3 regions of the Bacillus sp. JK74 genome follow, and region 3 is predicted to be linked to each of the others. Evidence: riboswitches for the same ligand, from Rfam matches in the RefSeq annotation. Region 3 holds a riboswitch; each other region holds the start of a gene.
The links. Region 3 has a riboswitch for S-adenosylmethionine ahead of ACWJJ5_RS08900 (bifunctional homocysteine S-methyltransferase/methylenetetrahydrofolate reductase). Riboswitches for the same ligand answer to the same signal wherever they lie in the genome.
Positions count from the first base shown of each region.

Region 1 (3,273 bases), on a different contig from region 3:
GCGGACGAGCCATTCGGCAGCGTGGAATCCGTCAAAACCGTATCCGAACTGTACGCACCGATTAACGGAACGGTGACGGAAGTGAACGAAGACCTTGATGACAGTCCTGAATTCGTAAACGAGTCTCCGTATGAAAAAGCGTGGATGATCGTCGTGGAACCGGCTGATGCTGAAGAAATCGAAAACCTCATGACTTCTGAGCAATATGACGAAATGACACAGGAAGACTGATCGGATAGCAAAGGGGCCATTTGGACACTCTATCTGTAACGGGAGGTGTCTAAAATGGCTTTTGATAAACAAAAGGTCGATGTGACGGAGAACGTCACGGGCCGCTTTCAAAACGGCCGGTTTTCCTTGTTTCATGAAAATGAAGCCATCGGCGAGATGACAGGCATGGACCAGTACGAGCTCAAACAGGGCTTTTCATTTGAAAATCAAAAATTTTATAAAACAGCCGATGTCATAAACGGCAGCGATCCGAAATATGTCGATTGCGATTATGAGAATGGCTGGTGTTAACAGTTGGCGGTGAATTTCACTGCCTTCTTTTTCAATCTGACGCTAAAACAATCGGCAGGTGACGCGCTTATGTACAACGGAGATGAAAAGGTCATTATCGTAGAAGGAAAATCTGATAAAATCAAAGTCAGGGAAGTGCTCATCGAACCCGCGGAAATCGTCTGTACAAACGGGACGATCGGCCAAACCGAACTGGAAGATTTGGCGGACCGCCTGTTTGACAGAGACGTCTATATTTTAACGGACGCAGATGACTCCGGAGAAAAACTAAGAAAACAGCTGAAACGGGAGCTTCCCGAAGCGCGCCATATTTATATAGACAGAACATACAGGCAAGTCGAGTCGTGCCCGGGCCATCATCTCGCATCTGTGCTGATCAGAGCCGGCTTTGATGCTGACACTGTATTTTTGAAAAAGAACGACCTGAGGTGGTAATCATGAAAGAACTCCAAGAAAATGAACTCGAATCGATTCAGGATGACGTTTATCTCCTGTATTTGTACACCCCGTTTTGCGGCACATGCCAGCTGGCGTCCAAAATGCTTACTGTCGTCGAAGAAATGCTGCCCGGCGCCGCCTTCTATAAAAACAACGTGAATTATTCCCCCGCATTCGCCAAAGCCTATCAGATTGAAAGCGTTCCGTGCTTTTTGCTGTTTAAAGGCGGAGAGCTTGTTGAGAAAGGATACGCCTTCCGCTCCGTTTCCTATTTATATGAGCTGATTAAACAAAAAACATCGCAAACGTTCCCGATGTGACAATATTTACAGGAAAATGTCGTGCGGTTTATAAAGGGTTCTGTCCGTTAAAAAGAGAAAGTGTATGTATGGCCATTAAAACGGGAGGTTATACGAGTGGAGAAAATAGAAGTTTCAGAGAATGACGGACAGCATCTGTTTTTGAAACCGCTATTAAACGCCTCAACGCTGCTGATTACATTCCAAGGAGAAACAGAAGCCTTAACGGTCTCAATTAACGGACAGGGAGAAATGAGAAAAACGTCGGCTTCAAAGGAAAAATCTAATTTGACCTTTTACGGAAACCAGACGGAAATCATCCATCTCCTGCATGGTGATGTCTCTTTGCAAAAGCTTATCCAAAGCGGAAAACTCAAAGTGAAAGGATCATTCAGAGCCCTGCTGAAGCTGGAGGCCATCCTCTGGCTGACAAACGGATTTTTTCAGGCGATCAGTAAACGGCCGTAACTGCCAATCTACTATGTGACAATAGCTTCCAATATTTATTTTATTGACTTTTTATCATTCGCCGTGCTATTCTACAGTAAGAATTTCCGGACGAAAATACGATATGTTTTCTCTTATCAAGAGAGGTGGAGGGAAGTGCCCTATGAAGCCCGGCAACCATCAACAATGTTGAAATGGTGCCAATTCACTCGAAGCGGTCTGCTTTGAAAGATGAGAGAAAGGCCTTTTTCAATAAGCCTTTCTGCTCATTTTTGCAGAAAGGCTTTTCTTTTGCGGAGAAACCCGGAAGATTTCTTAGAATAGTGTAAGGCGGGTGATTGCTTTGATCCATCTTCAAAATGTTTCAAAAATTTACAAAGCGAAGCATGGGGATGTCAATGCTGTCCAAGATGTCACTCTTGATATCAAAAAGGGCGAAATATTTGGAATTATAGGATATAGCGGAGCTGGTAAAAGTTCCTTAATCCGTCTCCTGAACGGCCTTGAAAAGCCGACGTCGGGAACCGTGGAAGTCGCGGGGACGGAATTAAATAAAGTAAGCAGCCGCGGGCTGAGAAAAGCGCGCCAGGAAATCAGCATGATCTTCCAGCATTTTAACCTTTTGTGGTCGCGCACCGTCCGGGAGAATATTATGTTCCCGCTGGAAATCGCCGGCGTGAAAAAAAGCGAACGGGTCCGCCGCGCTGATGAATTGATTAAACTGGTCGGATTAGAGGGGAAAGAAAAATCTTATCCGTCGCAGCTGAGCGGCGGTCAAAAGCAGCGTGTCGGCATCGCCCGGGCGCTCGCCAATAATCCGAAAGTCCTTCTGTGCGATGAAGCGACATCAGCGCTCGATCCGCAGACGACCGATTCAATTTTGGATCTTTTATCCGATATAAATGACAGACTCGGTCTGACGATCGTGCTCATTACCCATGAAATGCACGTCATCCGAAAAATCTGCAACAGAGTCGCCGTCATGGAAAACGGGAAAGTCGTTGAAGAAGGCGAAGTACTCCAAGTTTTCAGAAACCCGCGCGAACCGATGACCAAGCGTTTCGTTCAGCAGGTGACAGAACCGGAAGAGACGAAAGAAACCATCCAGCATTTTCTGCAGGAAACAGCGACAGGGAAAACGATTCAGCTTTCATTTGTCGGGCAGGCCGCCGAGCAGCCCCTCATTACGGAAATGATCCGAAACTTTGATGTGGACGTCAATATTCTGCAGGGGAAAATTTCACAGACGAAGGACGGAGCCTACGGTTCTTTATTCATTCATATTGACGGTCAGGAAAAAGAAGTAGAAAACGTGATCCGGTTCATCAAAGACAAACAGGTAGAAGCAGAGGTGATCACAAATGTTTGAAAAATGGTTCCCGAACGTTGATATAACCGAGCTGTGGACGGCCACATACGAGACCCTTTATATGACGGTCATCGCTTTAGTTTTTTCATTTATCATCGGAGCGATTCTCGGTCTTCTGCTCTTTTTAACGGGCAAGGGAAGCTTATGGGAAAATAAAATCATTAACACCGTGATTGCGGCGGTCGTTAATATTTTCAG
Region 1 is NZ_JBSJQB010000001.1:169,890-173,162, reverse strand. Features, by position in the region: gene gcvH (glycine cleavage system protein GcvH) at 1-231, shown strand, start outside; gene ACWJJ5_RS00910 (YusG family protein) at 286-522, shown strand; gene ACWJJ5_RS00905 (toprim domain-containing protein) at 592-957, shown strand; gene ACWJJ5_RS00900 (thioredoxin family protein) at 960-1,280, shown strand; gene ACWJJ5_RS00895 (SCP2 sterol-binding domain-containing protein) at 1,377-1,727, shown strand; SAM riboswitch class I at 1,838-1,944, shown strand; gene metN (methionine ABC transporter ATP-binding protein MetN) at 2,050-3,075, shown strand; gene ACWJJ5_RS00885 (methionine ABC transporter permease) at 3,068-3,273, shown strand, end outside.
Region 1: another riboswitch for S-adenosylmethionine. It lies ahead of metN (methionine ABC transporter ATP-binding protein MetN); the one in region 3 lies ahead of ACWJJ5_RS08900 (bifunctional homocysteine S-methyltransferase/methylenetetrahydrofolate reductase).

Region 2 (3,273 bases), 200 kb from region 3:
CCAAAATCATTTCTCTTTGCGCATTCAGCTGCATTTTTGAGTTATGCTCAGCATGATCGACAAACGTGTAAATCGTAAAATCAAATACTTGTGCAATTAAATTCTCCCATTTCTTCCTTTCTCCCTGAGCAAACGAAGATTCATGTTTATCGGCAAACGCATCATAATAACTGATGTATAGTCTCCGGTTTCTCATGAATTCACGGACCACATACTGGACGGGAGTATCCAGATGCTTCTGGTCTTTCGCAAGCTCAATCACCCACCGCTCGAACTCTTCTAAAAATTCTTTTTCCGGCATGATATACATTTTATTAATATGCCGGTAAAATTCTTTATCCTGCTCCGTCAGTTCTTCTGTGATGACGGGATTTGTCAAAGAATAAATCGAATTAGGATCCGAATCTTCCATCGTTTCGATCCACTCTTTCGCAATTTGATCCACTTGTTCTGAAAAATAGCTGTATAATGCTTCACTTATCTTCATATCTCTTCTCCTTTCCCATTTCCAATTATAGCGTCAGCGGGTCATGAATGAAAATGAAAGCTGTTAAACTATCCATTTATTTGAAATTTTTTAGTACGATAGATTACGCCTTTTTTATGAAAATGCTTCAAATGACTCTTTCCGGCCGGCATGCTCTGCCATAAAATAGTAGCAACACCCTTGTATCCACTCGCAAGCATAAAAAAGGAGGGCTTTTTTATGAATGGTGAAATGCATTTGATTCCTTATGTCACGGATGAACAGATCATGGATGTGAACGAGCTTCCTGAGGGGATTAAAGTGATTAAGGCGCCAGAGTTGTGGGCAAAAGGGTTTAAAGGCAAGGATATTAAAATCGCGGTGCTTGACACAGGCTGCGACATCAATCATCCTGATTTGAAAGACCGGATTGTCGGCGGGAAAAACTTCACCGATGATGACGGAGGCAAAGAAGACGTGATTTCCGATTACAACGGACACGGGACACACGTTTCCGGAACGATTGCCGCCAATGATTCAAACGGCGGAATTTCGGGTGTCGCGCCGGAAGCAAGCCTTTTAATCGTTAAAGTTCTCGGCGGTCAAAACGGCAGCGGCAAATACGAATGGATCATTAACGGCATCAACTACGCCGTTGAACAAAAGGCGGACATTATTTCCATGTCACTCGGCGGGCCGAACGATGTGCCTGAATTGAAAGAAGCCGTCACAAATGCGGTAAACAGCGGTGTTCTGGTCGTTTGCGCGGCAGGAAACGAAGGCGACGGAGACGAGCGTACAGAGGAACTGTCATATCCGGCCGCTTACAACGAAGTAATCGCAGTCGGATCAGTCTCAATCGCCCGTAAATCGTCTGAATTTTCAAACGCTAATAAAGAGATTGACCTGGTGGCTCCGGGAGAAAATATTCTCTCCACCCTTCCCAACCATAAATACGGGAAGCTGACGGGCACTTCAATGGCCGCCCCGCATGTGAGCGGTGCGCTTGCCTTAATAAAAGGGCTTGAACAGGACGCGTTTCAGCGGACGCTTTCTGAGGCTGAAGTCTACGCCCAGCTCGTGCGGCGGACCCTTCCTTTGGACATCGCCAAAACATTGGCCGGGAACGGATTTCTGTATTTAGACGCACCTGAAGTGCTGATGGAAAGAGCCGAACAGGCACAGCTGCTGTCTTTCTGATATTTTTCTCGTATAATGATTGATCAGTTTGTCACATCACCAATTTTTAAATTGTGAGATTTTCTATTGACAGTGATCTGAATAAGCTGATAAGATAACCAACAAATGATGTAACTTTTCAAAAAAATTGAAATACTTTCTCTTATCGAGAGTTGGGCGAGGGATTGGCCTTTTGACCCCAACAGCAACCGACCGTAATTCCATTGTGAAATGGGGCGCGTGATTTTTGCGCCGAGACAATTGTCTCATAAGGCACGGTGCTAATTCCATCAGACGTGATCTGAGAGATAAGAGAGGCTTGCATTTTGAAGTTAAAGCCTCTTTCTCTCATGAGAAAGAGGCTTTTTTGTTACATCTCACTTAAAGGAGGAGACTTAATGACAACAATCAAAACTTCGAACCTCGGTTTTCCGAGAATCGGCTTGAACAGAGAATGGAAAAAAGCACTTGAGGCTTATTGGAAAGGAAACACTGATAAAGAAACGTTTCTTAAAGAGCTTGACGGCTTATTCTTATCAGCTGTCAAAACCCAGCTTGACCAACATATCGATATCGTGCCGGTCTCTGATTTCACCCATTATGACCATGTGCTTGATACCGCCGTCAGCTTTAACTGGATTCCGGAGAGATTCCGCAGCATCACGGATCCCGTTGATACATACTTTGCGATTGCCCGCGGTGTAAAAGACGCCGTTTCCAGTGAAATGACGAAATGGTTCAATACCAACTACCATTACATCGTTCCTGAATATGACGAAAGTATTGAATTCCGTCTGACGAGAAATAAACAGCTTGATGACTACCGCCGGATCAAAGAAGAATTCGGAGCGGAAACGAAACCTGTCATCGTCGGTCCGTATACATTCGTCACGCTTGCGAAAGGATACGAAGAATCAGAAGCGAAAGCGATTCAAAAACGCCTTGTTCCTCTTTATGTGCAGCTTCTGAAAGAACTTGAAGCAGAAGGCGTCAAATGGGTTCAGATTGATGAGCCTGCCCTTGTGACAGCTTCTTCTGAAGATGTCCGCGCCGCCAAAGACCTCTATGAAGCGATCACAAAAGAGCTTTCAGGACTGAATGTCCTCCTGCAGACATACTTCGATTCGGTTGATGCATATGAAGAACTCGTTTCTTATCCTGTACAAGGAATCGGACTTGATTTCGTGCATGATAAAGGCAGAAACCTTGAGCAATTGAAAAAGCACGGCTTCCCGAAAGATAAAGTGCTGGCAGCCGGTGTGGTCGACGGCCGGAACATTTGGAAAATCGATGTTGAAGAACGCCTTGATGCAGCTTTGGATATCCTCAGCCACGCTGATGTTGAGGAGTTATGGATTCAGCCTTCAAGCAGTCTTCTGCACGTGCCGGTGGCGAAACACCCTGACGAGCATCTTGAAAAGGATTTGCTGAACGGCCTGTCATACGCTAAAGAAAAACTGGCGGAACTCGGCGTCTTAAAAGAAGGGCTTCTGTCCGGCAAAGCGGCCGTCAATGAGCAGATCGAAGAATCAAAAGCGGCACTTAAGGCTTTAAAAGCATTCGCAACAGGAGCGAACTCAGCTCAAAAAGAAGAGCTGAATCAGCTGACGGAAAAAGACTTCTCCCGT
Region 2 is NZ_JBSJQB010000002.1:671,805-675,077, forward strand. Features, by position in the region: gene ACWJJ5_RS07695 (STAS domain-containing protein) at 1-487, opposite strand, end outside; gene ACWJJ5_RS07700 (S8 family peptidase) at 707-1,666, shown strand; SAM riboswitch class I at 1,806-1,960, shown strand; gene metE (5-methyltetrahydropteroyltriglutamate--homocysteine S-methyltransferase) at 2,044-3,273, shown strand, end outside.
Region 2: another riboswitch for S-adenosylmethionine. It lies ahead of metE (5-methyltetrahydropteroyltriglutamate--homocysteine S-methyltransferase); the one in region 3 lies ahead of ACWJJ5_RS08900 (bifunctional homocysteine S-methyltransferase/methylenetetrahydrofolate reductase).

Region 3 (3,273 bases):
TCGTTAACGGCATAATTCCGATATACACCGGTGTTTTGAGATGTTTCGTTTCATGATGAATGTCAATGAGCTGCTGCTCGGAGTAGACAGGCTGGGACACGAAGTAGTCAGCTCCGCACTCGATTTTTTTCTCCAGCCGTTTTACTGCTTTATCAAGATGGCGGACATTCGGATTAAATGCTCCGGCTACGGAAAAGTTCGTTTTCTTGCCGAGCGGTTTCCCTGATAAAGAAATGCCCTCGTTGAATTGTTTAATCAGCCTGATCAAGTCAAAGGACGTTAAATCATAGACGGAGGTAGCCCCCGGAAAGTCGCCGATTTTTGAAGGATCACCCGTGATGGCTAAAATGTCGGTGAGCCCGAGCGTATCCAGCCCCATTAAATGTGACTGAAGGCCGATGATGTTGCGGTCTCTGCATGTAATGTGAACGAGAGAACGGATATCAAGGCGTTCTTTCAGCAATGAACCGCAGGCGGCATTGCTGATCCGCGGTGTCGCCAATGAATTGTCGGCGAGCGTCAGCGCTTCTATGCCGGTTTCTTTTAATTCAGCCGCCGCTTGCAGAAATTTGTCAAAATTCAATTTTTTCGGCGGATCAAGCTCTACGATAATTGACCGTTTTTGAGCGGCGATTTCGTTTAAACCAGGCTCGGTCCGTTCATTCCGGACGGAGATGATTTCTTCTTCCCGTCTGATTTTCACTTCTTTATCAGTGACGGGAGAAAGTCCGCGGACCGCTTCAGCCATGGCTCTGATATGGTTTGGCGTCGTACCGCAGCAGCCGCCGATAATGCGCGCGCCCTGAGTGCGGAACTGTACGGCGCTCTCCCGGAAATAGGCATCGTCCGTATCATAAACAAGCCGGCCTTCTTCTAAAGACGGAAGGCTGCTGTTCGGATAGACCGATAAATAAGCGTCACGGAAAATCGGCACTTCGGTGAGCGCTTCAATCATGTGGTACGGGCCGAGCCGGCAATTGATTCCCGTTATGTCAGCGCCGAGATCGGCAATTGACCTGAGGGCTTCCCGAAGCGGCGTTCCGTCCTGCAGCACGCCCTGTTCGTGCATGGATACGTTCAGCATAATCGGAAGTTCCGTTTCTTTTCTCGCTATCTTCAGCACTTCGCGCGCCTCTTCTAAATCATAGTATGTTTCCAGGAGCAGACCGTCCGGCTCTTCGTGAAGCAATAAATAAAGCTGCTCCCGAAAGCTGCGTTTAATCTCCTCCAGGCTGTAGGCGTTTTTGTTAAAGGTGCGGATGCCGCCCATCGTTCCCAATACATAAGCGCCGTCTGAGGAAGCGCGCGCGATTCTGACCGCCTCCTGATTGATTTTTTTCGTTTCATCCTCAAGTCCGTATCTTGAGAGCTTAATAAAATTCGCGCCGTACGTATTTGTCTGGATGATGTCTGCCCCGGCTTCGACGTAAGCCTTATGTATCCGCTTGATTTCCTCGGGCTTTGATACGTTCAGTTCCTCAAAACATCTGTCAATGCCGTAGGAATAGAGGAGAGTGCCCATCGCGCCGTCTCCGATTAAAATCCGTTCTTTTAAGTCTTGTAATAGTCCCATTGTTTGCCTCCTTCGTCACATTCAGCAAGGAAAAAAGAGAAATAAAAAAAGTCTTCTTAAGAAGAAGACTTTGTAATCATTTGTCTCTCTTCTTATCTTCCAAGCTGTTTTTAGCTTGCTGGATTTAGCACCTTGGTCATGGTTTGGGTTAAACCATTACACCGGTTGCTGAAGCGTCGTCGGGCCAGTCCCTCGGCTTCTCTTGATAAGAACGTTCATATAATTGTCATGGGTTTCCAAAACTTAACTGTGAAAATCCCTTTCTCCAAATTTACCGAAAATAGAGACAATAATCAATAGGAATCACATAATTTATCTAAAATTAATAAATTGAACGTCAATCGGCAGGTCTGCCCCGCGGACGGCTGCAATAATCTGCTGCAGATCATCTTTATTTTTTCCGGTGACGCGCACTTGGTCGTCCTGAATCTGAGACTTGACCTTCAAGCCGGAGTTTTTAATCACCGCGTTGATTTTTTTGGCGCTGTCTTTATCAATGCCCTGTACAAGCTTCGCGCGCTGGCGCACCGTGCCCCCTGAGGCATTTTCGATTTTGCCGTATTCAATGTTTTTCGTCGGCACGTCCCGTTTGATCAGCTTGCCGCTCAGCACATCTTTGAGCTGATTCAGTTTAAACTCGTCATCAGAAATCAGGACAAGTTCTTCCTTTTCTAAAGTTACATCGCTTTTCGATCCTTTAAAGTCATAGCGCGTGCCGATTTCTTTCAGCGTCATCTGAATCGCATTCTGCACTTCGGGAAATTCAACTTTGGATACAATATCAAAAGAACTTTCTTTTGCCATGAGAAAACCTCCTATAACATTTCACTTATGAGTTGATTATAGTAGAATAAAGAGAAATGTCCAACTGCATAAAGCATGAATTTATGCATATTGGAAAAAATGAGAAAAACATCAGCCCCATACGGGCGAATCAGGAAGGACGATAACATGAGACCAGGGCAGCAGCTCACGCTTAGTATAGATCACCAAACCGATTTCGGTTATTTTTTAACCGACGGCGAGGATACGGTTCTTTTACATAACAGTGAAATTACAGAGGATATTGAAGACAGAGATGAAGTGGACGTATTTATTTACGTCGATCATCAGGAAAGACTCGCGGCGACGATGAAAAAGCCGCTCATCAGCTTTTATGACTACGGATGGGTGGAAGTGACGGACGCTGTGGAGGATATGGGCGTATTCGTCGACGTCGGTCTGTCAAAAGACGCGCTCGTCGCAACGGAGCACCTGCCTCCGTACAAATCCGTCTGGCCGCAAAAAGGCGACAGACTGTATTGCATGCTGAAGGTGACAAGCAGCGGACGCATGTTTGCCAAGCCGGCGCCTGAGGATATCATCAGTGAATTATTTACGGATGCAGAGGAAGACGTCATGAATAAAGACCTGACAGGCACGGTGTACAGACTGATCGCATCAGGCTCTTTTCTGATTACCGATGAAGGCATCCGCGCGTTTATTCACCCTTCAGAAAGAAAAGAAGAGCCGAGACTCGGCAGCCGCGTGACGGGGCGTGTTATCGAGGTGAAGGAAGACGGCTCCGTCAACATGTCCCTGCTGCCGAGAAAGCAGGATGCGCTTTCGGTTGACGCGGAGGAGATTCTGACCTATCTGAGATCAAGAAACGGCGCGATGCCTTACGGAGACAAAAGCGATCCTGACGATATCCGCGAACG
Region 3 is NZ_JBSJQB010000002.1:876,499-879,771, reverse strand. Features, by position in the region: gene ACWJJ5_RS08900 (bifunctional homocysteine S-methyltransferase/methylenetetrahydrofolate reductase) at 1-1,573, opposite strand, end outside; SAM riboswitch class I at 1,663-1,785, opposite strand; gene ACWJJ5_RS08895 (YajQ family cyclic di-GMP-binding protein) at 1,886-2,377, opposite strand; gene ACWJJ5_RS08890 (CvfB family protein) at 2,477-3,273, shown strand, end outside.